DNA from 4 places in the Exiguobacterium sp. JMULE1 genome. Region 2 is predicted to be linked to each of the others. Evidence: riboswitches for the same ligand, from Rfam matches in the RefSeq annotation. Region 2 holds a riboswitch; each other region holds the start of a gene.

Region 1 (7,787 bases), 1.0 Mb from region 2:
GTCCTTAGCCGGACTTGGCGCTCAAGTCGGCTGGATTTCCATCTCTGCTTCTCAGCTCGCGTTTCGTCGTCAGTTCGTCCGAAACGGACACGATGTATCCGAACTGAAATTCAAGACACCACTCTATCCGGTGTTACCACTGATTTCGCTGACGTTAAACGTCGTCGTCCTCGTCAGTCTTGCGTTTCAAGCGGATCAACGAATCGCTCTATACATCGGTGTTCCTTTCTTCCTCGTCATGTGGGGAAGTTATCATCTCTTCGTCAAAGGAAAACATCTATCCGCCCAAAGCGACATCCGTGTCGCCCCTTCTCAACTCGAAGAATAATTTCATACAAAAAGAGGTCGCGGAGTCATCCACGGCCTCTTTCCTATGATTGTGCTATTCCTTAAGCGTCCGCATCATCAATAGTTCTCCTTGATGGAGCTCTACCTTCGCTTCTGACGCACACCATTCATTACTGACGGTCAAGGAACCTCCGACCGGTACTGGATGTGCATCAAGTGGATATTTGACTCCGGATAAGCTTAAAGTCGATGGTACGAGTGGAATGAACGAAAGATAATAATAGCTCCCTGCTTCGACTGCATACGTTCCCTCAGCCAAGTATCGTACCTCTTCTCGTTTCGTCACGAGTCGTGCCTCTGGGTATCGCTTCAATAAATATACATTTTGGACGGTCATGTCGAGCCGCCCACCTGTCGCCCCGATAATGAAGGTATCCTCAAACTGTTTCTTCTCTGAGACTGTACGAAGTGCCAGTTCGAGATCCGTTTCATCTTTCTCGGCCGGATGAACGATTGCCCCTTCTGGTACATAACCAAGCGAATCAAAATCACCAATCGTCAGGTCGCATGTCAGCCCAAACGATTCAATCGTCTGAACACCACCGTCAACACCGACGATAAAATCACCTGGCTGACAAAACGTCCGTAAATCCGGCGCTTCTTCTCGCGGACCGGCACAGACGAGAATCGCCCGCATCTCAGACGCCTCGTGCCGAATAACGGAGTAAGCGTGGCGCAGTCGTGAATAAAAGACCCGCAACGACACCACAAAGAACGTAAGACGGTACCATGTATGTCGCGTTATAAATCAATGAATACGGTACGACTGGACCTTCGGCATACTCGGCAAAAAAGACGATTCCACTGATGACATGACAGATATAACGGAGTCCTGCGCCTAATAACGTCGCCAGGAGAACGAACGCCATCAAGCTTTTCTTTTGTCCATTGCGCGCGGCTAGTCTGACTTGACGCGCGAACAGACCACTTAATCCGACGACACCATACGCAATCGTATAGTCAAGCATCGGTTGAACGATCGTCAAGACTTGTGGAGCGAACATCAATTGAATCGTACCGACAAGCGCTCCCGTAACGACCCCTCCAACGACACCATGGCGAAATGCCATGACGAAGATCGGTAACATCGCTAAGCTGATTGAGCCTCCTTGTGGCATTTTGAATGGAATCAGTAAATCAAAGACGACTCCGAGACTGGCAAAGATGGCAATTTCCATCATCATTTGTAACCGTTTCATGTTATTTTTCCTCCTTCATTGTACGAGAGGACGCAAAAAGGCAGTACGACGAACGCCGTACTGCCTGCGTGCGCCACATCCCTACGTCCGTTTGAACGGAACAGGTTCGAAGGGTTAAAGTCTAAAAGACTCCTCTCAGCCGCTTTTCAAGCGACACCCCTTGCGGTCATCATATTTCGTTTTCTCGTTCTTATTATACGGCAGCCCCTTGACGAATGCTAGTGATCGCTTCCGCATAATCTGGTGCATTGTAGATTGCTGATCCTGCGACGAGAACGTTCGCACCGTTATCGATGCAAAGCTTTGCCGTTTCCGGATTGACGCCACCGTCAATCTCGATTTCAAATGTCAGACCACGATCTGCTTTCATTTGCGCAAGTGCTGCGAGTTTCGGCATGACACGCTCGATGAAGGCTTGTCCACCGAAGCCCGGATTGACAGTCATCAATAAAACCATATCGACATCCTCAAGGACGTGTTCAATCGTTGATAATGGCGTATGGGGATTCAAGACGACTCCTGCCTTTGCGCCCGCTGCTTTGATTTGTTGCAAGACACGATGGACATGATTCGTCGCTTCGACGTGGAACGTCACGATGTCAGCTCCTGCCTTGACGAAATCTTCAACGAAACGTTCTGGCTGGTCAATCATCAAATGGACATCGAGAATCATATCCGTCTTTTGACGTAAGCTGCTAAGCACAGGTAATCCAAATGAGATGTTCGGTACGAACTGACCGTCCATGACATCAAAATGGATATAGTCCGCGCCTGCTGCTTCGACTGCTTTGACATCACGCTCAAGATTCGCAAAATCTGCTGATAAGATCGATGGTGCAATTTTAATCATCTTCAATACCTCCGGGCTCGATTCTTGATTTCGTCTATAAACATACCATAGTTCTCATAACGAGAGGACATGATTTCTTGGGCTTCGACGGCTTCCTTTACGGCACAACCGGGTTCATTCAAATGCAAGCAACCTCGGTATTTACAATCATCTTGTACAGCGACGAATTCAGGAAAACTCCACCGTACATCCTCGATTTCCATATCATACGGAAAATCGAGGTTCGAGAAACCTGGCGTATCGGCAATCAATCCTTCGGCAAGCGGCATTAATGTGACGTGGCGCGTCGTATGACGTCCGCGTCCGAGTGATTTCGAGATCGCACTTGTTTCTAAATCAAGAGAGGGCTCCAGTGCATTGAGCAATGAACTTTTCCCGACACCGGATTGTCCGGCGAGAACGCTCGTTTTTCCAGCAAGTAACGGACGGACTTGCTCAACACCCGTCAACGTCTCACTTGATGTCTCGATGACCGTATACCCAATCTTCCGGTAAGCGGCAATCGCCTCTCGGACAGCCGGTCCTTTGACTTCGTCAAGTAAATCCATCTTCGTTAACAGGATGACGGGTTGGATTTCCTTCGCTTCGATCAAGACGAGAAATCGGTCGAGCAAGTGCGCTGAAAAATCAGGTTCTGCCGCCGAGACGACGAGCAATGCCTGGTCGATATTCGCGACTGGAGGGCGTACTAAAAAGTTGTCCCGCTCCTTCACTTCGAGAATATATCCCGTCTCACTTTCGATATGAAGAACGACTTCGTCTCCGACGACTGGACTGATGCCGCGTTTTCGGAAATTCCCTCTTGCCCGTGAACGGACCTCTCCTTCTGGTGTCATGACATCATAAAAGCCACCCTGCAGGCGTATGATCGTTCCTTCTCGATTCTCTTCGATGCGTTGTTCCGTCATCCTATGCACTCCTTTTTCATCACATTCATTGTGCGTCTTTTGCTTGATTGTACGTGATGGTTTTTGAACGATACACCGTATCGTCTTTATAGATCGTAATTTTTCCTTCTTCTCCCGGATCGATCGTCACCGGCACGTCAAATGTCTCATCTTGATCAATCGATTCCTCGATGACGGTCCGCTTTCCTTTTGCATCTTCCGTCTCAATCCGGATGACTTGTTTCGGTGGTTCCTCGTCCTCGTTCTCGCTGACCGCATCATAGACGACCTTTTCAGGGAACGTTGCCGTCACCGTTTTTTCTTCCTCACCTTTTGAGATGAACACAGTCACGGAGTCGTTCGGTTCGACTTGTGCACCGGCTTGCGGGAATTGACGGATGACTTGATCGAGCTTCACGTCACTTGAAAATTCTTGTTCAAACGTGCCGTCGAGACCCATTTCATCGAGATACGCTTTTGCTTCATCACTCGATAAGTTCGTCAAATCTTTCAATTCAAAGGACGAAGTTCCTTCTGAGACAGTGATCGTAATCGTCTGTTCTTTTGCAATCACTTCCGTTCCAGCAGAGATCGATTGTCGGATAACATTACCTCGCGCGATTTCATCCGACTTTTCACGTTCGACTTCGACTTTTGCGAATCCAGCCTCTTTTAATGTGGCGATCGCCTCTTTTTCAGCGTCATCTGTCACATCCGGTACTTCGACCGGAGCACTACCTGTAGAGACGACCAAGTTGACTGTCGAACCCTTCTTGACTTGTGCGTTTTCACGCGGTGTCTGACTGATGACATCGCCTTCCTCGACTGTATCGCTATTTCGTTCTGTCGTCTCAACAACGAATCCAAGTTTCTCAAGCTTCGTTTCCGCTTCGTCTCCATCCGACTTGACGACAGATGGTACGGTGACCGTTGGATCTGGCCACATCGCAAACGTCGTAGCTGCACCACCTAGCAATATGAGCAATAAGAGGACGATCCACCAGCGTTTTTTCTTTTTCTTTTCCGGTGTTTTCGGTTGAACGGTCGTGACAGCGGGTGATTCTGGTTCCACTTTTGATTCTTCTGGCACTTGTACAGGCGATAAGACCATCGTCTTTTCCATCTCATCCTCTTCTGCACCACGGATGCCTTCACTTGCTCGTTCGTCAGACAACGCCGTCACCATATCTGTCTTAAAGGCTGCGACGGACTGTTGGCGGTCATGCGGTGCTTTTGCGAGCGCCTGCATGATACAGTTCTCAAGCGCTTGTGGCACTTTCGGATTCAAGACGGATGGGCGCCGCGGTGTATCTTGCAGATGCTTTAAAGCGATCGCAACCGGGGAATCACCTTCGAACGGGACTTGTCCTGTAACAAGTTCGTATAAAACAGCACCAAGCGAATAGATATCCGACTTCTCATCCGCAAATTTACCTTTTGCTTGTTCTGGTGAAAAGTAATGGACGGATCCAAGAACGGACATCGTATGCGTCAGCGTCGCATTCGACATTGCCACAGCGATTCCGAAATCCGTTACTTTGACGGTACCATCTTCTCGAATCAACATGTTTTGCGGTTTGATATCGCGATGGATGATCCGGTGTGCATGGGCGTGATCGATCGCATCACAAATTTGAGCGATGATATCGACGGCCTGCGGCACAGGTAATGCTTGATTTTCACAAAATGTTTTTAATGTCATACCATCGATATACTCCATGACGATGTAATAGATGGCATCTTCTTCGCCTACATCATAGACGGCAACGATGTTTGGATGATTCAAGCTGGTAGCAGCATGCGCTTCACGTTCGAATCGACGAATGAACTGTTCGTCATGCGAAAATTCAGTCCGTAAAATCTTAATGGCAACATGACGCTTTAAAATCTCATCATAGGCTTGATAGACATTCGCCATCCCGCCACTTCCAACTAGCCGTTCTATGCGGTAGCGGTCATTTAATCGATCTCCGTATCGCATATTCAGACCCTCTTTCTTTCTTTGAACCGGATGGCGGCAATCGTAATATTATCCGCGCCTCCTCGAGCATTCGCTTCTTTCACCAATCGTCCGACGATTTCATCAAGCGGCTCATCCTGTAAGATGATCTGTTCGATGACATCATCTGGCACTTCATCGGTCAATCCGTCACTACAGACGAGGACGAGGTCATAGTCTGGAGCATCTCTGACTTGAATGTCGACTTCGACCGTTTCGTTCGAGCCGACCGACCGTGTGATGACATTCTTACGTGGATGATTTTCGACTTCCTCATCCGAAAGTTCCCCCATTTGTCGTAACATGTTGACGTAAGAATGATCATCCGTCAATTGTTTTAACGCCGTACCTTCAAGGGCATAGACCCTACTATCTCCAACATGACCGATGACGAGCAAATCTTCGACCCAGCATACGCAGGCAATGGTCGTTCCGACGATTGCAAGTTGCTCGTCTTTTGAAAACTGAAGAATCCGGGCATTTGCCTCGGCTACACGTTGTTCTATCCATTCAGACAATTCCATCGGGCGATTTGGCATGAGTGAAAAGGATGCTTCAAATACCTCGCGAACGATCGCACTTGCGATATCGCCAGCAGCATGACCTCCCATACCGTCCGCAACGACGGCAAGACCACGTTCGGCGTTCCCGACGAGTAATACCGTATCCTCATTTTTAGTCCTGACTTTTCCAGTAGTCGAAAGGTGAGCTAGCTCCATGACAGTCCTCCGTTCGTGTCAATCTTCTCGTTTTTTAAACGCGGCAATATAGAAGCCGTCCGTTCCGACTGTCGTCGGTAACAACTTGAGTTCTGCTCGATCCCCGATCAGATGTCGTACGGATTCTGGCATGCGTGCCGCGAAGGATGTGTCAAAATCGAACCCTTGATCGAGAATGAACGCTGTCTGCCCCTCGTTCTCGGTCGGATCAATCGTACAAGTCGAATAGACGAAGGTTCCACCCTTTTTAACGAGTGGTAAGACAGATGTCAGAATATCTCGTTGAATTTTCGGGAGTTGCTCGAGTTGTTCCGGACGTTTCGTCCATTTGATATCTGGTTTTCTCCGAATGACACCGAGTCCTGAACAAGGTGCGTCGACAAGAATCCGATCAAAGGATTCTACTTCGAAGCGTTCCCCTGCTTTACGGGCATCTAACGCTTCTGCTTGAACAGTCGTAAGACCTAATCGTGTCGCTTGCTGTTCAATTAATTTAATCTTATGTGGATGAAGATCAAGTGCCTGTAGTGTTCCCGTTGTCAAACCTTCAGCAATATGCATCGCTTTCCCACCAGGTGCGGCACAGCTGTCGAGTACATGGTCAGATGCTTCTGCACCAAGCGCACGGGCGACGAGCATTGAGCTCTCATCCTGCAGAGAAAGATACCCACGGTCAATCAGATCCGTTTTTTGAACGCTTCCTCGTTCGATTTCGAGACCGTCTGGCGCGACCGTAGATGGTTTTGCCGTCACACCTTGGTCGAGTAGAAGCTCGATCGCTTCCTCTCGCGTCGTCTTCGTCCGATTGATGCGAACCGTGACCGGTGCAGGTGTGTTATTCAATTGACAGATTTGAAGTGTTTCTTCTGGACCAAACAGTTCAATCCAGCGTTCGACGAGCCACTGCGGGTGACTCGTTTCGATGCTGATTCGTTTTGCAACAGGCTCGATCTCAGCGAAACTAGGCATTCCCGCCCGTAATACATTCCGGAGCACTCCGTTGACGACTTTCGAGACGTGGACTTTTCCACGTTTTTTAGCAATCTCGACAGCTTCATGGATGACGGCATGATCCGGTACACGATCAAGATAAAACAATTGATACACACTCATCCGTAACAACGGACGCATGAACGGATCAAGTTTTTTCTGTTTCGCTAGATACGGCTCCAAAATATAATCCAGTGTCAATTCACGACTGAGCGTCCCGTAGACGAGTTCCGTGAACAAGCCGACATCTGTTGCTGAGATAGCACGCTTTTCAAGCATCTGGTGGACCGTGATTGTCGAGAAGGCACCACCTTGACCAATTTTCATCAGTGTCGTTACTGCTGCGTCACGTACATTCATGCGTTCTCACCTACTTGTTGTCCGAGTTCAAGCGATTGACCGATCCCGCGCATGAACGTAGCACCGTCCATCCGTTTTTTTCCGGACGGCTGTAAGTCGATCAGCTTCAACGCTGTCTCCGAACCTGTCGCGATGACGGGACCATCCGCTTCTAAAGCGATGATTTCGCCTGGTCGTCCCGTTCCTTTGACTTTCGTCGCGAAAAAGACTTTCAATCGGTCATCACCAAGCATCGTATACGTACTTGGGAAAGGATTCATTCCTCGGATTTGATCATAGAGTGTCTCACCCGGTAACGTAAAATCAATTCTTTCCCGCTCGCGTGAGATGTTCGGCGCAAACGTCGCTGCTTCCTCATCTTGCGCTTCCGGTGTCAATTCACCTGCGAACAGACGCGGTAAGGTCTCAAGCAACAGTCGCGCTCCTGCGTCCGCT
Region 2 (7,787 bases):
CAGCATGACGCGCGAATTCCGTCGCATCGTGTTCTTTTTCCGTAAACCGAACGTCGACGGTTTCAAAGCGAGTAGCAAGCGTCTCTTCAGCGAGCGTCGCGTGTTTTTTTCCGAGTTCTTTACCAGAAGACGGGTTGATGATCAACATGGCTTGAGACAAGATGAATTCCTCCTTCAGGACAATCTGTTGACTTTTTCCCTGTCCGATGAAAACATAATCCCAATTCTTTTTTACAAATAAAAACACCGAGTAGGCACATGGCTTACTCGGTGTTGAAGTTCGAACTCAGAAGTGATTTATTGTGATGGTGGCACTTCACCAGCCGCAGGACGTGCTTCTTCTTCAACGTCCCAACACTCTGTATTTTCGATCCCGAGTGCTTTTGCTGAGAAGACAGGATCGAGTCCCTGTTTCCGTTGTTCCTGGTAGTCTTTGATGACTTTGAAGGCGATGCCGCTCAAGAGGAGAATCGCCGTCATGTTAATCAATGTCATGCCTGCCATGAAGAGGTCGGCAAAACTCCATACCATACCTAGGCTAAGAACAGATCCGATGAAGACGAAGCCCATTGTCGCAATTCGGAAACCGAAGACAGCTGCTGGACTTTGTTTGATGAACTCGATGTTCGTCTCACCGTAGTAGTAACTACCAACGATCGAACTGAAAGCAAACAAGAAGACACTGAGTGCGATGAATGGTGGAGCAATTGCACCAAATTCTTCGGAGAGCGCGTTTTGCAACATGCCGATTCCTTCGCCATTTCCAGCCGCATAACTATCACTGAGGAGAATGATCGATGCTGTCGCTGTACAGACGATCAATGTATCAAGGAATACACCAAGTGTTTGCAAGAAACCTTGTTTTGCTGGGTGTGAGACTTCAGCAGCAGCAGCGGCGTTCGGAGCAGACCCCATCCCGGCTTCGTTCGAGAACAATCCACGTCTGACACCGAGTGAGATCGCAGCACCGACCGAGCCACCGAATGCTTGCTCAATTCCGAAAGCACTTTTAAAGATCATTGCGAACACACCAGGAAGCTCCGTCAGGTTCGTGACGACGACATAAAGGGCAGCAAGCAAGTAAAGACCTGCCATGATAGGAACGATGATCGCAGAGAATTTCGCGACGCGGTGGACACCACCAAAGATGACGAGTCCCGTCAAGACGACAAGTACAACACCGACGATAGTTGTATTGATACCAAACGCATTGTCAAAGGCAGCAGCAATCGTGTTCGATTGAACCGAGTTGAAGATAAGTCCGAACGTAACGGCAATCAAGATTGCAAAGACAATTCCGAGAGCTCGGTTTTTCAAGCCTTTTTCGATGTAATAGGCAGGACCACCACGGTACGCGTTTGATTTCGTATCGCGTACTTTATAGACTTGAGCCAGTGTACTTTCGATGAGAGCTGTCGCACCACCGAGAAGAGCGACCATCCACATCCAGAAGACGGCACCGGGTCCACCAAGTGTGACGGCAATCGTGACACCGGCAAGGTTACCCGTACCAATCCGTGTCGCAGCTCCGATAAAGAATGACTGGAGAGAAGTGATGCTTTCCCCTTTGTCGTCTGTTGTTTGTTCACTTTTATCGAGCGTGACGCGGAACATCTCTTTTAAGTACGTGAACTGGATAAATTTAGTTCGGATCGTGAAGTAGATCCCACCGCCGATCAATACGGCAACTAGCACATACGCACCTAAAATATTGTTGGCGTAATCGACACTTCCTTGAATGACTTGCTGAATGGCGTTCATGATGGTGTATTCCTCCCAAAGAATAATAAAAGCTATACGCTAAATTATACGAATTTTCTGAAAATAAGCAACAACAAAATAAAATAAAATTTTAAAACTTAATAAGGTTAGCTAAAAAAACATATGATGAAATCTTATGAATGAACGAAAAACTGTCACTCTCGGTATCGAGAGTGACAGTCAAGTAAAGCTGGATCATCCATACTGTAGTAACTGTTCGTATAGGTCATCGAGTTGCTGTTGGATGCTTTTAGAAACGGTATCGGTCGGTTTTTCACGTTTTGCTAATTTCTGTTCAAGCCGCTCGATCTGCACTTCTAACTCGTGTTGTGACAAGCGTTTTGGTTTTTGAGGGGTTACGTGGAGTGAGGAAGACGTAGCGACCTTAGTACGCTTCTGTTGAGCATACGTATACGTACCATGATAACGCGTCAGACCATTTTCGAGCCACAGGATCTGCGGAAAAAGCCGATTCAAGAAATAGCGGTCGTGTGAGACGGCAATCAATGTACCAGAAAAATTCTCGAGTGCTTCTTCGAGTGTCTCTCTTGATTCAATATCGAGATGGTTCGTCGGCTCGTCGAGAATTAATACATTGATCGACGAATGAACGAGGACGGCGAGTTGCAATCGCACACGTTCGCCTCCGCTCAGTGACAAAATGGACCGAAAGACAGTTGGTCCAAAGAACAGGAACCGGGCTAGGATATGGCGGGCTTCCGCTTCTGGAACGGCAATCCGGTCTCTAAACCAGTCGATTAACCGCGCGTCCTCTTCGAAATGGGCATGCTGGGACAGGAAACCGATCCGATTCGATGGTCCACGCGTGAGTGTGCCTGCGTCAGGTGATAATTCGTCAAGCAGCAGTGAGAGCAACGTCGATTTTCCGCTTCCATTCGTTCCGACAATCGCGATCCGATCCTGTGCCATGATCTCGAACGAGACGTCATCAAAAATGTGGCGGGTTCCGTAAGCAAACGAGAGTTCTTCAGCGCGAAAAACGACTTGGCTCGTGTGATCAGTGGAAGAGAAGGAGACATCAGCGGTTTTGGCTTCGAGTTGTGGTCGTTTAATCCGTTCGATCCGCTCGAGTGCTCGTTCCATTGATTTTGCTTTACGGAATAATTTCTCACTCGGTGGAGACGCTTCGTTTGCCCATTGCCGGAGTCGACGAATCGCTTCCTTCATTTTCTTTATTTTTTTCTGTTGCTCTTGGTAGGCGTGGAACTGTTCCATCAAGCGACGTTCACGTTCGACGACGAACGCGCTGTAGTTCCCTATATAGGTTGTCAGTTCACCGTCCTCGAGTTCAACGATCGAGGTGACGACGGCGTCTAAGAAGACCCGGTCGTGAGAGACGAGCAGGATGGTTCCTGTGTAGTCCCGTAAGAACTGCTCCAGCCATTCCACGGCAGCTAAATCAAGATGGTTCGTCGGTTCGTCAAGAATGAGCAGATTTGGCTCCATGAGTAACATGCGACCGAGACAAATCTTCGTCTGTTCACCACCACTCAACTGGTGGAAAGGACGAGTGAGTAACGGACGAAGGTGTAACCCGTTCACCATGCGCTCGATTTTCGAGTCGAGTAGATAGCCATCCTTTTGTTCGAACGCATTCGTCGCTTCCGCATATCGTGCGAGTAACGCATCAAGATTCTCTGGTGCTGTCGCCATCATTTGCTCCAACTGTTGCATCCGAGAACGGATCGCGAGGATGTCTTCAAACGCTGTCCAAAGGACGTCGAGTCCGGTCATCGTTTCACTATATACAGGAAGTTGTTCCAAGTAGCCGATCGTCAAACCGTTCTTTTGATAGATGACACCACCGTCCGGTTGCTCAAGGCGAGCAAGCAAGCGGAGTAATGTCGTCTTACCACTCCCGTTTCGTCCAATCAGACCGACACGGTCGTATTCGTTTAAGAAGAGGGAAACATCCGTTAAGATCGTTTCGCCTCCGAATTGTTTGGTCAGGTGTTGAATGTCGCAAATCATCATAATCAATTGATCCTTTCGCGCGCATCAAAAAAGGAGAGCGCAAATAGCACTCTCCCTAACGTGTGAAAGATGCGCTTTGCAGTATTTTTCATTCATGAAGTTCTTAAAAAAGGACAGACGGGTGCCTTAGAACGCCATTTCATGAAAAATCGCGCGCAACAGATACAATTGTTCCATCAACCAGTGTTTGCACGCGGCAAAGTCCATCTTTTCACACCACCTTTCGTTTCAGATATCTCTAGTTTACTATTTTTTTGTCAGTTACGGAAGTCTGAATTATTTGAACACACCCGCGATTGAACTGAAGAAGTCACTGAGTCCATCGAATAATTTAGCGAAAAATCCTTTCGTTTCTTCTGATGTTGCGAACGCGTGGATGTCTTGCCCCGCATTTTTCAAACCACTCTCGATTTGTCCCCAGTTGATGTTCGCTTGCTCCATTTGATTGAATAGATTCGTCAACCGGTCCATTTGTGCGTCAGACAACTGGATATTGTTGTTTTGAATGACTTGGACGATCAGGTTTTCGACCTCGACTTTGGTTTCCGGTTTTTGATTGGCGATCTCAGCCTTGATCTCATTCATTAAGTCAGCGACTTTATCCGTGCCGACCGTTTTTCCGACGTCTGATGTGACCGATAATTCTTGCTGTGCTAAATCCTTGCGTTCGTCACTTAACTTAATTCCCGTCTCAGCGGAAGTTTGATCGTACGCTTTCATGATTCCTGTCAGTGCCGATGTCCCGGTCACCTTGTAGGGAGAAGTGATCGTGATGTCGGCATCTTTGACACCCGCTGTGACGAGAGCGTTGAGATACATATCCTTCGTCACCCACGTGATGTTCTCCGTCGAGACGGAAAGTCCATCTCCTTTTTCCGTCAGTTCGATCTTAGCTGACGAATACATGTTGCCACCTTTTTGCGACTGTGGAATGTTTTTCCCAAGATATTTTTCTTCGTCAGCAGAGGTTGCGATGATTGGCGTGATGCCTTCCGGTGCATTGAGACGGGAAAGCACCCAAGCCTTATCCTTTTCGCCGAGCGACTCACCGAGTGTGACGATCGTCTTATCAACGACTTGTTCGGCAGAAGCGGCTGTCGGAAGTAATAGAGCAGAAGCGATAACGGCTGATGCCATGATTTTTGTTGGTGTATGCATAATGAAATCCTCCAATTGTAAGTAACAGAATGAATTATAGTATCAGGTACTAAATTTAGTGTACGGTAACGATGTCTGTTCGGAATCGGTCTGCAGATGGAGACGGTATCCGTCTTCTGACACTCCATAGTATAGCGAAAAAAGGACAACTTGACTTCCGTTTTCAGCATGCTATAGTGGATGAGAATCGAATAATGACCACTAGGGGAGTCAGTAGGCTGACTGAGACGAACGAAGACGTTCGGACCCTTTGAACCTGATTAAGTTCGTACTTACGGAGGGAAGTGGCGTCAAGTCTTGTTCTTCTTGCGCCATGCCCGTGTGTTTCGGGGTGGTGTTTTTTCGTTTCATACCAAACGAGGAGGATGAGATCATGACATTCACACAAGAAATCAAACAAGCGGCACAAGCGTATTGGGATAGTAGTTTTACGCACCCGTTCGTACAAGGAATCGGGGAGGGGACGTTACCACTCTCGAAATTTCGGCATTACGTCATGCAGGATGCCTATTACTTAAAACACTTTGCGAAGATTCAAGCGAAGGCAGCGTCAAAAGCAGACGACTTCGCGACGATCGCGACACTTGCCGAACATGCTACTTCGACTTACGAGGCAGAGCTGAGCTTACATCAATCATTTTTTGAGCCGCTCAGTATTACGGCAGCAGACCTTGAAGCATTTGAACCGGCACCGACAGCATATGCGTACGTCTCGCACATGCATCATGCGAGTGAAGGAACGCTTGGTGAGACGATTGCTGCCATCTTGCCATGTTACTGGTTGTATTACGAAGTCGGGCAACAATTACTGACGTGTACACCGGAAGAAAAAATCTATCAGCAATGGATCGACACGTATAGCTCGGAATGGTTTGAAAAGGTCGTCTTGGAACAGATTGCACGGCTTGATGCGCTGGCGGAGCAAGCGAGCCCAACGGAACGCGAGCGGATGAAACGTCATTTCGTGACAAGTTGTTACTATGAGTTACTCTTCTGGCACATGGGGTGGACGGAAGAGACGTTCACGTCGGTCTACGAAACGATTCCAGCACGCCCGGTATCTTCTTAAACCAGTAGATGGTAGAATTAGGAATACCATCTAGTGAAAGTAGGGATTGGAATGGAAATCGTAGTCATCGCACTCGTGATCCTCGCGGCATATGCTATGCAACGAATGCTTGGTAAAGTCAAAGTAAGATTTGTAGGACTTATCATCCCAACGTTGATTGTGTTATCCGGTATATCCGCATCGACTCGAAACTTCAAGGTAGCGTATAGCATGGGAAGCTATATTTCTGCTGTTCTTGTCATCGTCGTCTATGCACTGCTGACTTATTGGTTATACCGCGTCTACCATCGTGCGAAAGAAGAAGCTGAATATCCGTATCAATCATTAAAAGACCGAGGCATCCTTTAAGGAGCTTCGGTCTTTTGGTGTATCACGTCATCATTTTTTCCAGTTTTTAAAGCCGTCACCGAATTCGAGATGCAGTTGATCGGTAAAGACACCGTTCTTAAAGACCGGCACATCAACCGGTAAAGTGCCTTGCGGTTTGAACGTTCCGAAGATTGCTCGGATACCTGCAGGCAGGTTCGGTCCCGCTGATTTTAGATTGCCTGCTTCGGAGTCTGGACCGTTTGGATCGCCTTTGAAGCCATAGACGAGGACGTGTGCCGGTGCGTCCGGTTGAACGGCGACATCGTATGGGTTACGGAGACTGAGCAGGACGGATGGTGTATCCGTTTGTTTCGCATAGCGGAAGATCGAAGCCGGAATCGCTTGTTCTGGTGCAGTAGGTAGTAGTTTAGCACTCGTGTTGACGTTGGAACCGACGATGATGTAATCTGCTGCATCGAGTTGCGCCCGTAATGTCGGGTTTTGGTCGAGCGGTAGCGTAGTAGCCGAGTAATTCGCTGTCGTCACGTGCCAGTTCCGATTCTTCGGTAGGGAAGCGATCGTTTTTTTCATGCTGTCCGTTTGATCCGCCGCAGGAGCGATCACAAGAACGTTGGCATTCTTTTTCGGTTTGAATGGTAAGGTCCGCTGATCATTTTTCACGAGTGTGACCGCGGCTTCCGTCATCGCACGTTCTTTTGCTTTATGCTCGGGACTACCGACGATTTGGTTCGATTGCGCGATTTTTTCAGCTAGGGATGTCGTGTCAGTCGTACCGTTCCAAATTCCGCGTTCTGCTTTCAGTGTCAGAATCCGCTCAACCGATTGATCGATCCGTTCCTCTGAGAGGCGACCATCTTTGACTGCTGCGATCACATCCTTGAAAATCCGGTCGAGTTTTGTGACATCCTGCTCGGAACGAAGGATCGTCGGCATGAGCGCGATATCGACACCGGCGTCAAACGTCTTTAAGACGGCTTCTGATTCCGTGAAGTTGTCGGCGATCGCCTGCATGTTCAACGCGTCTGTGATGACGATGCCATCGTAGCCAAGTTTTTCGCGCAGTACGCCCGTGATGACATCATCCGATAACGTCGCAGGTAAAGGGAAGGTACCATTTGTCGACGTGACGACTTCAGGTTCGATTTGCGGCATCCCGATGTGTCCTGTCATGATCATATCGATGTCTTCAGCAATAGCTCGCTTGAACGGTACGAGCTCGACTTGTTCTAGCTCCTGCAGGGACCGGTCAACGACCGGTAATCCATAGTGGGAATCGGTCGCCGTATCGCCGTGACCCGGGAAGTGTTTGGCGGTCGCCGCGACACCTTCAGACTGAATTCCCTTCATTAGAGCGGAACCGAGTGTGCCGACGAGCTCCGGATCACTCGAGAACGAGCGGACACCAATGACAGGATTTCCAGGATTGCTGTTGACGTCGAGAACCGGACCAAAGTTGACATTGATGCCGAGCGCA
Region 3 (7,787 bases), 240 kb from region 2:
AAGAGAAGCACTATGCGTTATCTTTCACCTGAATTTCTTAGGTGATTTATACGATGCTCAAACAAATCTGACGAAATTTTGATGTTTTGAAAAACCTTACTTCCGGTCACTTCCAATATCCAATAAATGTATTTTGTGTTAAGCTAGTGTCGTTATACCTCAAGTAATAATTGAATCATGTCAGGACTCTCGTAAACTTTAATCGTTATGGATCATCCATTGAAATATGAGGAGGTAAAACGTGAAAAAACTTATACTGTTAGCTCTGTTATGTACTTTATTATCTGCCTGTAGCATCAACGAGTCTAAACTCAGTTTGAGTGAGTTACAGACAATACCTAACGATGTACAAATGAAAATTAATCCTGACTCTACTTTGCAATTGATTAACACGAAAGATGATATCGCCTATATTGTCTATAACACAAAGAAAACAATTACTACTGATCTCGAATCAAAAGAAGATACAGTGAAAATAAAATTGGACGAATCTAACGATACTAGTAAGAAAATGAAACAACATGTCTTTAAATTAACATTAGATTCTAAGCATGAAATCATCGACGTCTATTTAAACGGTAAATCTGCTGTATTCGATAACGTAACCGGTTCATGATTTTTGATTTCATAAAAAAATGAACACATATCACCCTCATTTTACTTGTAGATTGAGGGGATATACAAAAAAGCAGAAGGCGAATGCCTCCTGCTTTTTTCACTCTCGTGACTAATGTGTTATTTCGTCCGTTGTTTTCTAAAACGTTGGACGGAACGAATCACAGAAACCGATCCGCCGATGATCGCACCGACGCCGACGACGATGCCTGTTTTAAATTTTTTGCCCGATTGTTCTGATTTATGCGTTGCTTGATTGTGTTCAAAAAGTTGTTGGAGGGGCGACGACGTCTCGACTTCGAGAATTTTCGATGCATCCTGATGCACGTCTTCTCTACGTTCGACACTACAAGGTGACAGATAGAATGGGTTCAAGTTTGTCCGGTACCGATCCGGATTCCAGTTGGCTTGCTGAACAACTGCTTGGGCGTCTTCCGTCTGTGCTTGATCCTTGATTGGATCGAATTCTTGTTTCATCTGAATCACTCCTCTTCACGTTCAAAACCTGTAGACCGATTTACGTCTGAAGTCTTATTTACCTGTTTTTCAAACATTTAAAACATATATATTTAAAATTAGTTTTACTGTTTTGTGAACGTTAGCCGAAATAGGCATGATAGAGCCGCTTCGCTTTAACGAGATCCGCCTCGCCATGAATCAGAACGCGTCCATCTCGGAAAGCGACCATCCGATGTTCGTCCGTCGTAAACGCCAGCAAATATGGATTATGGGCGGAAATCGCAGCGACCGGCTGGAGACGTTGTTTCAACTGTTCCAGATCCCGCTGTCCGTCTCCTCGGATTTGAATGGCATCCCGACCGCACAGTGCCGTGAAACGAACCGTTTGATCCGATAAGTAAGGGTAGGACGGATCGATGCCGCACGACGGGCACTCCGTTTGCTTCAGTGACTGGACGTTAATTTGTTGAAACGTATTCGACCAGACATCAAACGCAAGCAAGCGCGTCCGCATGGCGTCCGTTTTTCCGCTCAACCACTTCAACGCTTCCGTCACCTGCAAGGAAGCGACCATCTGTACAGCTGGTCCGATGATTCCCGCTGTATCACACGTCTCCTGATCTCGCGGTAATTGATCGAGCAGACAATGCAGACACGGCGTCTCCCCGGGACGGACGGTAAACGTGATCCCATAACTGCCGACGCATCCACCATAAATCCACGGAATCGAACGCATCGACGCCATGTCGTTCATCAGCAAGCGAATATCGAAATTGTCCGTCGCGTCGATGATCAGATCAATATCATCGAGAAGCCACGTCAGCGCTGCCCGGTCGACGTCTACTACATGCGCTTCGATCGTCACCGTCGAATTAATCGCTTCAAGCCGTGCTTTTGCGGCAATCGCTTTTGGTACGATATGACGCGCATCCTCCTCGGTATAAAGCTGTTGTCGTTGTAGATTACTCCACTCGACATAATCACGGTCGACGATTCGGACGACGCCGACACCGGCGCGAACGAGTTGTTCTGCCGATGCCGTTCCGAGCGCTCCCATGCCGATGATCAGTACCTTTGCTGCTGCTAAGCGTGCTTGTCCCGCTTCCCCGATCGGTTGAAATCGAGTTTGCCGTGAGTAACGGTTCATCGAATCAATCCACTCGTTGGACTACTCGCGACCGCATACTGTTTTTTCTCGATTCGTCCCGCTTCGTATCCGAAGCGCCCTGCTTCGACAGCTAGTCGCATGGCGTGCGCCATCTTGACCGGATCTTTCGCATGGGCGACAGCGGAGTTTAATAAGACACCGTCCGCACCGAGTTCCATCGCATAGGCGACGTCGGTCGGCGAGCCGATCCCGGCGTCGACGATGACCGGGACCGTCGTCTGCTCGATGATGAATCGTAGATGAAGTGGGTTGAGAATGCCTTGCCCGGAACCGATTGGTGATGCAGCCGGCATGATGGCGTGACAACCGAGTTCCTCGAGTCGCCGTGCAAGGACGACATCGTCTGACGTATACGGTAAGACGATGAAGCCTTCTTTGAGTAATTCTTCAGAAGCCCGTAACGTCTCGATCGGATCAGGTAGTAACGTCTTATCGCAACCAATCACTTCGACCTTGACCATGTCACACATACCGGATGCCCGCGCAAGCTTCGCTAACCGAACAGCTTCCTCCGCCGTCTTCGCACCAGCCGTGTTTGGAAGTAGATCGTACTTCGCTAAATCAAGCGACTCCAAGAAATTCGCTTGTTGTTTGTCGAAGATATCGAGCCGACGGACGGCAAATGTCAAAATTTGTGAAGCAGACGCATCGATTGCTTTCTGCTGTACCGTAGCATCCGTATATTTCCCTGTTCCGAGCAATAACCGTGATTCAAATGTCTTTTCTCCAATTTTCAGCATGTTTATCCTCCTCCTACGAAATGAACGATTTCAAATGTGTCATTGTCCCGAACGACTGTCTGACCGTACGCCATGCGATCGATAATTTGTCGATTCTGTTCGACGATGACGAGCTTTTCCCCTAAGCCGAGTTGCGTGAGCATGTCCTCGATCGTTTTAATCTGTTCGATCGTGTGGTCATTGCCGTTAATCGTAATGTTCATCGGACTTCCTCCTTCTGAATCAACCGTAATGTATTTACCAAGACTTCCGCTGTCGCTGGTGCGAGTAATATGCCATGCCGATGATGCCCTGTCGCTAGGAAGATCCGACGGGATGAATCGGTGACTCCGATATATGGCAAGCCGGACACCGTTTGCGGTCGTACACCGGACCAGACTTCTTCGATGACCGCGTCACGAATCGGTGGATACAGTCGTTCTGCTGCTTGAAGCAGTGACATGATCCCAGCGACACTGACGCCGACCGTCTCGTCGTGCGGCAGTTCGGTCGCACCGATCAAAATCCGTCCGTCAGCTTTTGGCACGAGGTAGACGGCTTCATCAAACAGAATCGAGCGTAACGGCTGACCCGCGAGACGGACGGCGAGACACTCCCCTTTGACCCCATATGTCGCGATCGAATTTCCGACTGTATCGAGCAAGGCTTGCGACCCGCGTCCGGCAGCGACCGTCACTGTTCGTCCGGTCCACGTTCCTGCGTTCGATTCGATCCTGATGAAGTCATCGTTCTCTTCGATGCGTGTGACATCTACCTGTTCTTCAATCGATATGCCACGTGCGTGTAAGGCATACATCAATGCAGTCGTCAGTCGTCGTGGATCGATTTGACCGACAGCTGGAAACAGATGCTCGCGTCCTTTACGTTTTAACAAAAACGGTTGTTCCCGGTACCCACAATCGATGCCTGTCTCTCGCTCGAGTCGACGTGCAAGCAACGGATACAGACGACGACTACGTGCGGCAAGTGCATGCAATTCCGCCCTCAGCTCGATGTCCGTCGCGAGCATCCCGGCAGCTGCGCGGCTCGTTCCTCGTCCGCATGTTCCACGTTCTAAGACGACGACGGATTCATTCTGACAGGCGAGACCATAAGCAAGCGTCAACCCGATGACTCCACCGCCGATGATGATGTGATTCGTCATACGCGAACCCCCTGATAACGCTTGACGGCGGCGAGTGGATCCGATTGACCGAGAATACCCGATAAGACGGCGATTCCGGTTGCCCCGGTCGCTGCGATTTCAGGCATGCATTCTGGTGTAATCCCACCGATCGCAATGACTGGTTTCGTCGTGAAGGTGACGACTTGCTTTAATGCGTCGATCCCTCGGGGTGGTAGGTCCGGCTTCGACGCTGTCGGATAAATATGACCGTACAGCAGTCGGTCGGCTCCTTCCGCTTCTGCTGCCAGTGCCTCTGCTAGTGAATGGACCGATTTCCCGATGACGAGATTCGGAAAATGACGTCGCACATCGCGGACACGCAAGGAACGGCGCGTCAGCTGCACACCGATGCCGGCGACATGGGCGACGTCGACCCGGTCATGAACCGTTAACTGTTCAGGCGAATAACCATGCCCAAGGAGTGCTTCAATCAGATCAAGTAATTCTGCCGCCGATAAGTTCGGTTCACGTAGATGCAGCTGATCCGTATAGGGTTGAAGTGATTGAAAGGTCTTTATTTCGTCAAGCGGATGAATGGATCCCGTCGAAATCAGATGTAAACGCATCATGTTCTTCCTTTCCATACGAAAAAGGACCACTCCCGATGTTGAAGGGAGTGGTCCGAAAATGCGCTGAAGCGCTAAGGATATCTAGGGTTTCGAGCCACTTCCCTCCGCTAGTACGAACTAGATCAGGTTCAAAGGGTCCGGATACTTCCGTCTCAGTCTGCTGGGAGACTCCCCTAGTGTCTTTTCGTGTTTAATTGGCTTGCCCCATTAGTCTAGCATGAGTCGCTTTGCTTCGCTAGTCCTAGTTGAGCGCTTCCACTTGCTGAATCAGCTCCGATTTCGTCGGTCGCTGTTGCTCTTGGCTGTCGGCATACGTCTGCTTTAGCTTCAGGATGCGCATTACTTTAGCATCGAGCATCTCCGGCGTCAGCGTTTGGTCTTTGACGGCTTGCATCACTTCAGCATGAACTTTTGCGTAAGCACCTGCCTCTGAAAACATCGCCATATCAGCTCCATTGACGAGCGACTGACGTGCCGCTTCTGCGAGACCATATCGTTTCGTGATCGCTCCCATGACGAGATCATCCGTGATGATGACACCGTTGAATCCGAGTTGCTGACGCAAGAGGTCAGTCAAGATCGGCTTTGAGAGCGAGGATGGATTCGTATCGTCATACGCGGGATAGAGAATATGGGCAACCATCACCATCTCGGCGCCCTCTTGAATCGCTTCTTTAAACGGTAACAGTTCCGTCTGCTTCAGTTCTTCCTTTGATGCCGTCACTTTCGGTAGCCCGACATGGGAATCGACACTCGTATTGCCGTGACCGGGAAAATGTTTGACGACCGGAATCGTTCCCGTCTCCTGCATCCCGTGCATCAGGGCCGTACCAAGCGTCGCGACGGTCTTCGGATCAGCACTGAACGCACGGTCGCCGATGATCGGATTGTTCGGATTACTGTTGACGTCTAGGACCGGTGCGAAGTCCATGTTGAAGCCATAAAATCGTGACAAATGTCCGAGCGTACGTCCGATATCTTCCATTTTCGCATCATCTGCTCCTTGCGCCATCCGTTGACTCGTCGGTAGACGTAATCGTTGATCCGGTACCCGGCTGACCCGTCCGCCTTCTTCATCGATCCCAACAAACGCATACGGTTTTTGATTCGTCTCTTGAATCGCACGTGTGAACGTCAAGAGTTGTTCTTCTGACGTGATGTTTCCGCCGAGCAATAAGACCCCGCCAATCGCATGCGTCTGTAACAATTTCCGGTCAGCTGCTGAAAGTTCCGTGCCGGCGACTCCGATATAGAGCAGTTGATCGATTTTTTCTGACGTCGACATCGCTTTTAATTGTTGCTTTAGTTTTGCTTGTTGTCGTTCTTCTTTCGTCGGCTCAGGCTTCGGTTTCTTTTCTTCTGTCGGTTGTTTCGATTCCGGTTGTGATGATTTCGTTGGTTCCGTCGTCTCCTGCGCACACCCTGCAAGCAACAGGCAACCGATCAGTACGACTTTCTTCACAAAGGATCCTCGCTCCGGACACCATTGATCGAATAATAGACGGAAATCTCAGCGTTCAGGGATTGCGAGACCGAACAATATTTATCCTTTGATAACGAGATGGCGCGACGGACCTTATCTTCCGGGAGATCTCCTTCGAGCCGGTAATGAATCGAGATCGACGTAAAACGCCGCGGATGGTCCTCTGCCCGTTCTCCTTCGATATCCATTTCGAAATGGGTGATCGTCAAGCGCATCTTCTCTAAGATCGAAACGATATCAATTCCGGTACAGCCGGCAACGGCATGTAGCAGTAGCTCAGTCGGTCGCGGCGCTTGATTTTCACCCCCGTTTTCGGGTGCTGCATCCATCGCCAGGTGATGCCCTGATTCCGTCTGTCCACTAAACCCCATCTGTTTGTTCCATGTCACTGTCGCTTGCATCGTTTCCACTCCTTTATAAGTAGTCTTCTTCTGTAGTATACGCAAAAAACAGTACGCCTGGAAATTCACACGCTATTTCGAATAATGGTTCTTTTCCCGAAATCTCGCTTTGCGATACCCGACGAAATCGTTTCATGCTATCCTGTTACTCATAGTTTCGCGCGCAAGCGCTAGAATTGAGGAATTATCCATGTCACCTACTACTCGTTTAAGTCGACGCGATTGGCTCTTGATCGCCACGTTGTCGCTCCTGACGTTCGTACTCGGAACAAGCGAATTCGTCATCGTCGGGATCCTCGCTGAAATCTCCTCAGCCCTTGATATCACGATCGCAACAGCCGGTACGCTCGTCTCAGCCTTTGCCATCTCCTTTGCAATCGGTACACCGATCGTCATGTCGCTGACCGGTCATCTGGAACGGCGTCGCCTGATCCTACGTCTCTTACTCGCCTGGGTCTTACTGAACCTTGCCAGTAGTTTTGCTCCAAGTTACGAAGTGTTGCTCGCAACCCGCATTCTGACAGCCATCTTGACTGGTGTCTTGATCTCACTCGCGATGGTCGTCGCAAGTGACGGTGTGCCTGTCGCCAAACGCGGTGTCGCCGTCTCGTTCATTTTCGGTGGTTTTACACTCGCGAACGTTCTCGGTGTCCCCATTGGAACGTTCATCGGGCAACATGCTGGCTTTGAAGCTACGTTCTGGCTAACGACAGTCATGGGAATGATTGCGTTCCTCGCAGTATGGAAGATCGTTCCGGTCCAGCAATCGACGGGTTCTGGTTCTATTAAGGAACAGCTTGGATTGCTCGCCAACCCACGGATCCTGATCGCCTTCTTTATTCCGTCGTTTGGATTCGGGGCAACTTACGTCGTCTACACATATCTCGTGCCGATTCTGCAAACAGAACTCGGGATTGCGAAAACGTGGATCAGTCCGATCTTGCTCGCTTACGGCGTCGTCTCAATCTTTAGTAACATCCTTGCCGGCAAGATTGCTAGCAAAAATCCGATGGGCCGCTTACGGTTCGTCTTCGTCGTGCAAGCAGTCGTTCTTGCTGCATTATACTTCACGACAGCATCCCTTCCGCTTGGTCTGTTCAACATCGCCTTGATGTCGTTGATGTCGATTCTACTGACGACTTCGACACAAATCTATTTGATTGACCTCGCTGAAAAGTTCAACCCGG
Region 4 (7,787 bases), 400 kb from region 2:
ACTCGATGTGCGCATCATCGAACTCGATGACCGCAATATTGGAAGCAACACCAGGCGCAGGATTCGAGTACTCTTTTGTTAAGGTTCCTCCAAGTACGTTTGTATAAAATGAAATGGCTTCCTGCATGTCGCGAACGGCAATTCCAGTGTGGTCTAATTTCATATGACATCCTCCTTCTGTTCGCTTCAGTTTCCCAAAAACACTCCAAAGTTGCAACGATGAGTTACCTTCCAAATGTTTCTATTACATAGAAGAGGAAAGATTTATTTAAATTGAAATATCACTGAAATATTATGGAAGAGGAATGAATGCTATAATCAAAAACGTTCTTATAAAAAGAAAAAAGATTACAGAATTTAAATTTAACTTAAATATTCTACGATAAATCATAAAACATATACTACAGAAAAAGAGGGAATACTACATGAAAAAAACGTTCGCGTCGCTCATCGTTTCCGCACTGGTTCTTTCATCAGCACCTCATTTTGCAGCAGCAGACGATTTAAGTGAACAGAAAGCCAAAAACGAACAACAGCAACAAGACAATGCTAAAAAGCAAAAAAACTTAGAGTCTTCTGTTAATCAAGAAGGTAAAAAAATCTCTAAAACACAACAAGAAGTCAATCGACTAGACGAAGCGTTGAACGAAAAAATCTTTGCTGTCGAAACAAAAGATCGTCAAATCAAAGCAACAGAACGTGAAATCGTTGAGCTTGGAAAAGAAATCGAGAAATATAAAGCGAAACTAAAACGCCAAGAAAAACTACTCGGTGATCGTCTTCGTGTCATGCAAGAGAATGATGGAAACTCAATTAAATGGGAAGAAGTCATCTTTGGCGCTAAAAACGTTGGTGACCTCGTAAGCCGTGTCATGGCAGGGAAATCCATTTCAAAACAAGATGATAAAATGATCACGGATTACCAAAATACGCAAAAACAATTAGCGGATGCGCAACAAAAAGTAAAAGAAAAGAAAGCGCAGTTGGTCGTTGAGAAAAAAGAATTAAAACGTCAACAAGCGGATCTTGAATCACAATTAAAAGAGCGGAACAAACGCTTAAAAGAACTACGTAAGAAAAAAGAAAAGTTCGAAACACAATTGATGGATGCAAAAGAAGTCCAGCAAATTTTGATCGCTCAAGAAAAAGCGATTGCAGCTGAAAAAGCAGCGCGTGAACGTGAAGCACGAATCGAAAAAGAACGTCAAGCTCAAGCGGCACGTGAAGCAAAAGCACGAGCAGAAGCTGAAGCAGCTCAAGCAGCAGCTCAAAAAGAAGCGGAACAACAAGCCGCTAAAGAAGCAGCAGCTCAGCAAGCAGCACAAGAGAAGGCAGCGCAATCAGCAAAACCTTCTGGTTCGACGAAACAATCGGCACCAAAACCATCTACACCAGCACCAACTGCGCCAGCACCGTCAGCTCCTGCGACACCTAAACCGTCACCATCATCAGGCGGACTCTTCATTCATCCAACTGCTGGTGCTGTGACACAAGGGTATGGTTCTGCAGGCGGAGAAAACGGTTATACGTTCCATAACGGGATTGACTTCGGTGGTCCAGTTGGCACGCCGATCGTTGCAGCTGCAACTGGTACAGTCATTACAGCATCAGGTGGCGGCCCTTACGGAAATCACATCATGATTGCTCACCAATTGAACGGGAAGACATATACGACAGTCTATGCACATATGAGTTCATTGAACGCTAGTGCAGGTCAACGCGTCAGCCAAGGTCAACAAATCGGTACACGTGGTAGCACAGGAAACTCAACAGGTCCACACTTGCACTTCGAAATTCACGTTGGTGGATACAGCTACAGTGCAACAGGTCCAGCTAACTCAGTAAATCCAATGACTATGTTTTAAACAGTGAAGAATCGTTGCATATGCAACGATTCTTTTTTTTATATTTGATAAGAAATATATATTACAAAAAAACGTTTTCACTTGAAATGTAAATGAAATTTTTTTGAAACGATTAGGGTGCTATAATCTATTTCAGATATGAGAGAAACTTGAATACTATAATAAAAAATGAAAATACATAAGTGAGGAAAACGATATATGCTAAAAAAACTAATTTCTACCATTGTTTTAGGGGCATTACTTACAACAGGTACACAACCGATCGCGGCAGCAACGATTAAAGAAAAAAAGGCAGAAAATGCCGCTGAACAACGTAAATTAGAAAAAGAGATTAAAAAGCAAGAAGCTAAAATTTCAAAAGAACAACGTCAAATCAATCGAATCGACGCAGCGATTAACGAAAAGATTTTCCAAGTTTCCGAAAAAATAAACAAATTAAACAGTTAAGCAATCGAATCGATGAGTTAAAGGCAGACATCGTTCGTTACGAGGAGATGCTACAGAAGCAGGAAGAACTTCTCGGTGATCGTTTACGTGTTTTCCAAGAAAACGATGGAAACTCGATTAAGTGGGAAGAAGTCATTTTTGGATCAAAGGATTTAGGTGATTTATTCAGCCGAGTCATGGCGGGTAAAAAGATTGCTGAACAAGATGATAAAATGATTTCAGATTACATCGCGACACAAAAAAAATTAGCAGAAGCAAAACAAGCACTCGTTGAGAAAAAAGCGGAGCAAATGCAAGAAAAGAAAGTATTGCTTGAACAAAAAAAAGCGTTGAAAGCTCAAATGAAAGAGCGTAGTGCTACACTCAAAAAATTACGAAAAGGGAAGACGAAGTTTACGACAGAACTGTTAGACGCAAAAGAACTGCAAGCGACTCTCGAAGCGCAAGAACGTGCGATTGCGGCAGCGAAGGCAGCGGCTAAAGCAGCGGCTGAAAAAGCAGCAGCAGAGAAAGCGGCAGCTGAAAAAGCTGCTAAAGCAAGTGCTCAAGCAGCAAAACAAGCCAATAAGAATACAGAATCAACAAGTTCAGATACAACACCAATCGCTTCAGGTGGTGGGAAATTTGTCCGACCATCTTCTGGTGGGGTATCACAAGGGTTCGGACCAGCTAGTGGAGCAAATGGTTATACATTCCATAATGGCGTCGATTTCAAAGGTCCCGTCGGATCTCCGATCGTCGCAGCAGCAGCCGGAACCGTCATTACAGCATCAGGTGGTGGACCTTACGGAAACCACGTCATGATTTCGCATTTCTTGGATGGAAAAGTCTATACGACGGTTTACGCTCATATGAGCTCATTATCTGTTCATGCAGGACAAACGGTCTCTCAAGGTCAGCAAGTCGGAACACTTGGTAGTACAGGAAATTCAACAGGACCACACTTACATTTCGAACTACATGTCGGAGGTTATCAATATAGTGCTTCTTCTCCTCTGAATGCAGTGAATCCATTGGCATATCTGTAATCAAAAAACGGGCTTCGGCTCGTTTTTTTTTGCTGCTATGCTACAGTTAAGGCGAAACGAATACTTGAGCAACTAGGGGAGCTGGAGGAATCCGGCTGAGAGGAAAACCAATCTGTTTTCGACCCTATTACCTGAACTGGATAATACCAGCGTAGGAAAGTTGAGCCGAACGGATACCGGAATGCGTGTATAACGCTTTCGTATAGCGTCGACTGCTTTTTTACAGCGGTCGACGCTTTTTTTGTCGGTCACGACTCCCTTACATTGCTCGATGGGAAGGTGAAAAGAACATGAAACATGTACTGACGATTGCAGGATCCGACTCCGGTGGTGGAGCTGGGATTCAAGCAGATTTAAAAACCTTTTCGGCTTTAGGCGTTTATGGAATGAGCGTCCTGACAGCTGTCACGGCGCAAAATACACTGGGTGTTCAAGCGGTGGAAGAGTTATCTCCAGAAATCGTAGATGCCCAGTTAACGTCGATTTTCTCAGACATTCGTGTCGATGCGATCAAAATCGGAATGGTCTCGAATGCGCAGACGATTCGTGTCATTGCTACACATCTCCGCAAACAGACAGTTCCGATCATATTAGATCCCGTCATGGTCGCTAAAGGGGGACATGCCTTATTACGGACGGAAGCCGAACAAGCATTGATTTCGGAGCTTTTACCGCTTGCGACACTCGTCACACCAAATTTACCGGAAGCGGAGCGTTTAACAGGACGATCGGTCACCAATCTAGATGAAATGCGACTGGCGATGCATCAATTAGCTACACAGACAGGGGCAGTATTACTAAAAGGTGGACATCTCTCAGGAGCTGCGACGGATTTGTTGTTTGATGGGGAAGTAGAACACCGCTTCACATCGGAACGGTTAGACAATCAACATACTCATGGAACTGGTTGTACCTTATCTGCGGCGATTGCGGCGCGGATGGCGCTTGGAGAAGATTTGACAGATAGTGTAAGACAAGCAAAGAGCTATGTCACGGAGGCGATTCGTCATGGATTTGCTCTCGGACAAGGTATTGGACCGACACATCATTTTCATTCACTTTGGAGGGATACACATGTTTACGACCATTCTTGAACACAAACCACTCATTCACCATCTGACGAACACGGTAACGATCAACGACTGCGCAAACGTCACACTCGCTGTTGGAGCATCACCCGTCATGGCGGAAGACATTCGCGAAGTAGAAGAGATGGTTAGACTCGCGCAAGCCCTTGTCTTAAACATTGGTACGATCGATGCAGACATGCAAGCAGCTCAACGACTTGCAGCCGGTGAAGCGGGACGTTTGAATGTCCCGATCGTTCTTGATCCAGTTGGAGCAGGGGCAACGACATTACGTACTGCCTTTTCTAAAGAACTCATTAATCTCGGGTGTACGGTCATCAAAGGAAATACTTCTGAAATCAAGACGTTACTTGGGGAAGACGGACGAACTAAGGGAGTCGATGCTGCGGGAGATGCAATGATGGATCGAGAAAGTATTCGTGCATTCGCTCGCAAACACAAATCTGTCCTCGTCGTGACAGGTCCGAACGACTATATCACGGATGGAACGCGCGAAATGGAATTACATGTAGGAACACCTCGTCTAGGAGACATCACGGGTACGGGCTGTATGACGGCTTCCTTGATTGCGAGCTTCCTCGGCGCAGGATATACGGCGTTTGAGGCGGCTGTTCACGGAACATTCGTCATGGGAAAAGCAGGAGAACAAGCAGTCTCTGCGCAAGGTCTTGGTGATTTTAAACGAGAATTGTTCAATGCGATCAGCCTCATGACGGAGCAAGAACTGGTGGAGGTGACAGAACGTGTCAATTGATTACTCCATCTATGCAGTGACGGATCGTCGTTACCATCCTGGCGTCGCGATCGAGACGGTCGTTGAGGAAGCTGTTTTAGGTGGTGCGACGATCGTGCAACTACGAGAAAAAACCGCACAAGGAAAGGAATTCTACGATCAGGCAGTTCGGTTGAAGAGACTGACGGATCGACACGACATTCCTTTGATCATCAATGACCGGATCGATATCGCGTTACTCGTCGGAGCTGGTTTGCATATCGGACAAGAAGACATTCCTTTAACCGCAGCACGTCGCCTTTTACCAGATGCTGTAATTGGTGTGTCGGTAGCCACTGTTGCACAAGCGATTGAAGCAGAACGAGACGGAGCCTCTTATTTAGGCGTGGGATCTCTATTTGCGACGTCATCCAAAGCGGACGCTGATTCCATGTCGCATACGATGCTTCAGGCGATTCGGGAAGCCGTACGATTACCTCTAATCGGTATTGGTGGAATCACAGCAACAAATGTCTCCACCCTTCCCATCCCGCTAGAAGGGTACGCCGTCATTTCAGAAATTTTCGCTAAAGAAGATCGGCAACTCGCTGCGCAGCAAATGACAGATGCTGTGCGAGAATGGCATCAATCACTTCAGAACAGGGTATAATCCGTTCAGAGGTGATTGTATTGAAATGGCAGACGATCCGTTTTCGCGGCTATTGGATTCGATATCGGTTAGAACCACAAATCATTCGAGTCGATAATCAGGGGATCTACCATCTAGGAAAAGTCTTATTTCCGCGTCCTAATCGTATATCTTATGAGATGGCCCTTTTATTGAAAGAAAAGTATGAAAGACGCTACAAACGTCCGTTGTATATTAAAACGAGCTCGATTGCGACGGAAATTTGGGGACATACTCATTTAGACATCTATTACCGGGTACTTCTTCGTCTACCGATTCCGACTCGGCTACGACAGCGCTATTCGAACCGATTAGAGAGTACGAAAATCATTGATATCGGCGTACGCGCTGTCGATCAAAATCGAATCGTCTGGGATATCGGAGATTATGTTGGAGGATGGTTCGTATTTTGGCTCATTCGTAGGCGCATGCGCTAAACTTGCAATGTTCTGTTTTCCCATGGTGCAATATAGGTAAAAACGAGGTGACGGACATGGATATTCCCCGTTGTGAAACGATTGCGATTGACGAACAACGTGCGTCTGAAATCGGACAAGTCGTGGATACGATCCCAACACTTGAAATCGGAAAGCTATTTAAGATTCTTTCGGATGCGACACGACTGCGAATCGTTTATGCGTTGACGATTGAAGAAGAACTATGCGTTTGTGATGTCTCAGCCTCTGTCGACTGTTCGATTGCGACGGCGTCTCACCATCTTCGGTCTTTGTTGAAACAAGGACTCGTCAAGTTCCGAAAAGAAGGCAAAGTCGTCTATTATTCCCTGGATGATCATCATGTCTCATCGCTTGTGCATATGGCTATGGAACATGTGCATGAGGGAAAAGCAGTACGTGAATGATTCTTTAGAATAACGAAAAGCGTAGCTATTGCTGCGCTTTTTTTGTTCATCTCGGATCGTTTTCCTAGGACAAGCATCGACCTCGTCCTGTCAATCAAGATGACGCCTCTATAATCTGAAGAGGCTGACTCGAAAAAAGAATAACTCATCTTTTCAGACCCTTTCCTCAGGCGAGACACAAGCTGGCTTTCTTGCTTCATTCCAGCAGAAAAGCAGGTCTCGTTCGTCTCTGATAGCGCAAAATCGCGCTTGTTCCTGTAGAAGTGGCGTGTGACGCGTCATTCTTTTTGTTACGAGATAAGGGTGGCAGAATGATGATCTGCCACCCTTATCTTTGTAAAGACTGACTTTTGAGTCAGCTCCTTTTTGTTTATTCTTGTGCTGATTTCTCTGATATGGCAGGAACGAAGCGATGGAAGAAAAAAATCGTTGCACTAATCATCAAAAAGGACAGAATTGACAGGCCGAGGCACATCCATTTATATGTAGCAATTAACGCATCCGATTGTTGTAATTTTGCCTGAAGCGTTCGATATAAATCATCTTTTACACGTGATAAGTCTTCAAGGATCGTCTGAGTCGTTTGAGTCGATTGTCTGGCGAGACGTTTTGCTGCTGCTGGACTTTGGCGTTCATATACGACGAAAACCCGTTCGATTTCTGACTCCCAGACATTGTTGCGACGAAGAAGATCTTTAATTGTTCCTGGAGTAGTCGAAGATTGATTCAGACTATTACGTAAGTCATGAATTTTCGAAGTCGAAAAATAATATTGTTCAATATAACGATTATCTTCGTACAATAAGAGGCCGCGGACTGCGTTTGCTCGATCTCGATTATGTTCAACCAACTGATCGACTTGATTAATTAACGGTATATCATGATCCTTCATCTGCGCTGTCATCGCCGCAATTGTCCGATAACCAGATAAGGCATAAATGATTGGTATAGAGGCAAATAAACTGATCAAAAGAATCAGCAGAACACGCTGACGCCATAGTGAGTGCATGCAATCATTCCTTTAAATAAAAAGACATGTCATTAGCTTAACTACTATTACAAGAAAAGTGAAGCCTGTCTATTTTTTGAATAGGGAT

Evidence for each region. Region 2 has a riboswitch for thiamine pyrophosphate ahead of tenA (thiaminase II). Riboswitches for the same ligand answer to the same signal wherever they lie in the genome.
Region 1: linked by a shared signal. The riboswitch ahead of thiT (energy-coupled thiamine transporter ThiT) and the one ahead of tenA (thiaminase II) in region 2 are both predicted to bind thiamine pyrophosphate.
Region 3: linked by a shared signal. The riboswitch ahead of EXW93_RS05950 (thiamine phosphate synthase) and the one ahead of tenA (thiaminase II) in region 2 are both predicted to bind thiamine pyrophosphate.
Region 4: linked by a shared signal. The riboswitch ahead of thiD (bifunctional hydroxymethylpyrimidine kinase/phosphomethylpyrimidine kinase) and the one ahead of tenA (thiaminase II) in region 2 are both predicted to bind thiamine pyrophosphate.

What each region holds. Positions count from the first base shown of each region.
Region 1 is NZ_SGWC01000002.1:1,894,876-1,902,662, forward strand. Features, by position in the region: gene EXW93_RS10285 (amino acid permease) at 1-328, shown strand, start outside; gene EXW93_RS10290 (thiamine diphosphokinase) at 383-985, opposite strand; gene thiT (energy-coupled thiamine transporter ThiT) at 987-1,547, opposite strand; TPP riboswitch at 1,609-1,718, opposite strand; gene rpe (ribulose-phosphate 3-epimerase) at 1,741-2,397, opposite strand; gene rsgA (ribosome small subunit-dependent GTPase A) at 2,400-3,305, opposite strand; gene pknB (Stk1 family PASTA domain-containing Ser/Thr kinase) at 3,331-5,265, opposite strand; gene EXW93_RS10315 (Stp1/IreP family PP2C-type Ser/Thr phosphatase) at 5,268-6,002, opposite strand; gene rsmB (16S rRNA (cytosine(967)-C(5))-methyltransferase RsmB) at 6,021-7,352, opposite strand; gene fmt (methionyl-tRNA formyltransferase) at 7,349-7,787, opposite strand, start outside.
Region 2 is NZ_SGWC01000002.1:884,413-892,199, forward strand. Features, by position in the region: gene EXW93_RS04690 (diacylglycerol/lipid kinase family protein) at 1-160, opposite strand, end outside; gene EXW93_RS04695 (alanine/glycine:cation symporter family protein) at 298-1,761, opposite strand; gene abc-f (ribosomal protection-like ABC-F family protein) at 1,957-3,756, opposite strand; gene EXW93_RS04705 (DUF1002 domain-containing protein) at 4,033-4,914, opposite strand; TPP riboswitch at 5,108-5,214, shown strand; gene tenA (thiaminase II) at 5,288-5,983, shown strand; gene EXW93_RS04715 (hypothetical protein) at 6,035-6,331, shown strand; gene EXW93_RS04720 (glycoside hydrolase family 3 protein) at 6,362-7,787, opposite strand, start outside.
Region 3 is NZ_SGWC01000002.1:1,127,851-1,135,637, reverse strand. Features, by position in the region: gene EXW93_RS05980 (hypothetical protein) at 242-616, shown strand; gene EXW93_RS05975 (hypothetical protein) at 736-1,092, opposite strand; gene EXW93_RS05970 (ThiF family adenylyltransferase) at 1,214-2,221, opposite strand; gene EXW93_RS05965 (thiazole synthase) at 2,218-2,982, opposite strand; gene thiS (sulfur carrier protein ThiS) at 2,985-3,185, opposite strand; gene EXW93_RS05955 (FAD-dependent oxidoreductase) at 3,182-4,126, opposite strand; gene EXW93_RS05950 (thiamine phosphate synthase) at 4,123-4,716, opposite strand; TPP riboswitch at 4,799-4,901, opposite strand; gene nagZ (beta-N-acetylhexosaminidase) at 4,958-6,178, opposite strand; gene EXW93_RS05940 (OsmC family protein) at 6,175-6,600, opposite strand; gene EXW93_RS05935 (MFS transporter) at 6,791-7,787, shown strand, end outside.
Region 4 is NZ_SGWC01000002.1:480,288-488,074, forward strand. Features, by position in the region: gene mce (methylmalonyl-CoA epimerase) at 1-163, opposite strand, end outside; gene EXW93_RS16585 (murein hydrolase activator EnvC family protein) at 426-1,865, shown strand; gene EXW93_RS16345 (hypothetical protein) at 2,064-2,312, shown strand; gene EXW93_RS02660 (murein hydrolase activator EnvC family protein) at 2,360-3,340, shown strand; TPP riboswitch at 3,405-3,515, shown strand; gene thiD (bifunctional hydroxymethylpyrimidine kinase/phosphomethylpyrimidine kinase) at 3,631-4,434, shown strand; gene thiM (hydroxyethylthiazole kinase) at 4,415-5,182, shown strand; gene thiE (thiamine phosphate synthase) at 5,172-5,810, shown strand; gene EXW93_RS02680 (hypothetical protein) at 5,831-6,265, shown strand; gene EXW93_RS02685 (ArsR/SmtB family transcription factor) at 6,322-6,690, shown strand; gene EXW93_RS02690 (CHASE3 domain-containing protein) at 7,061-7,699, opposite strand.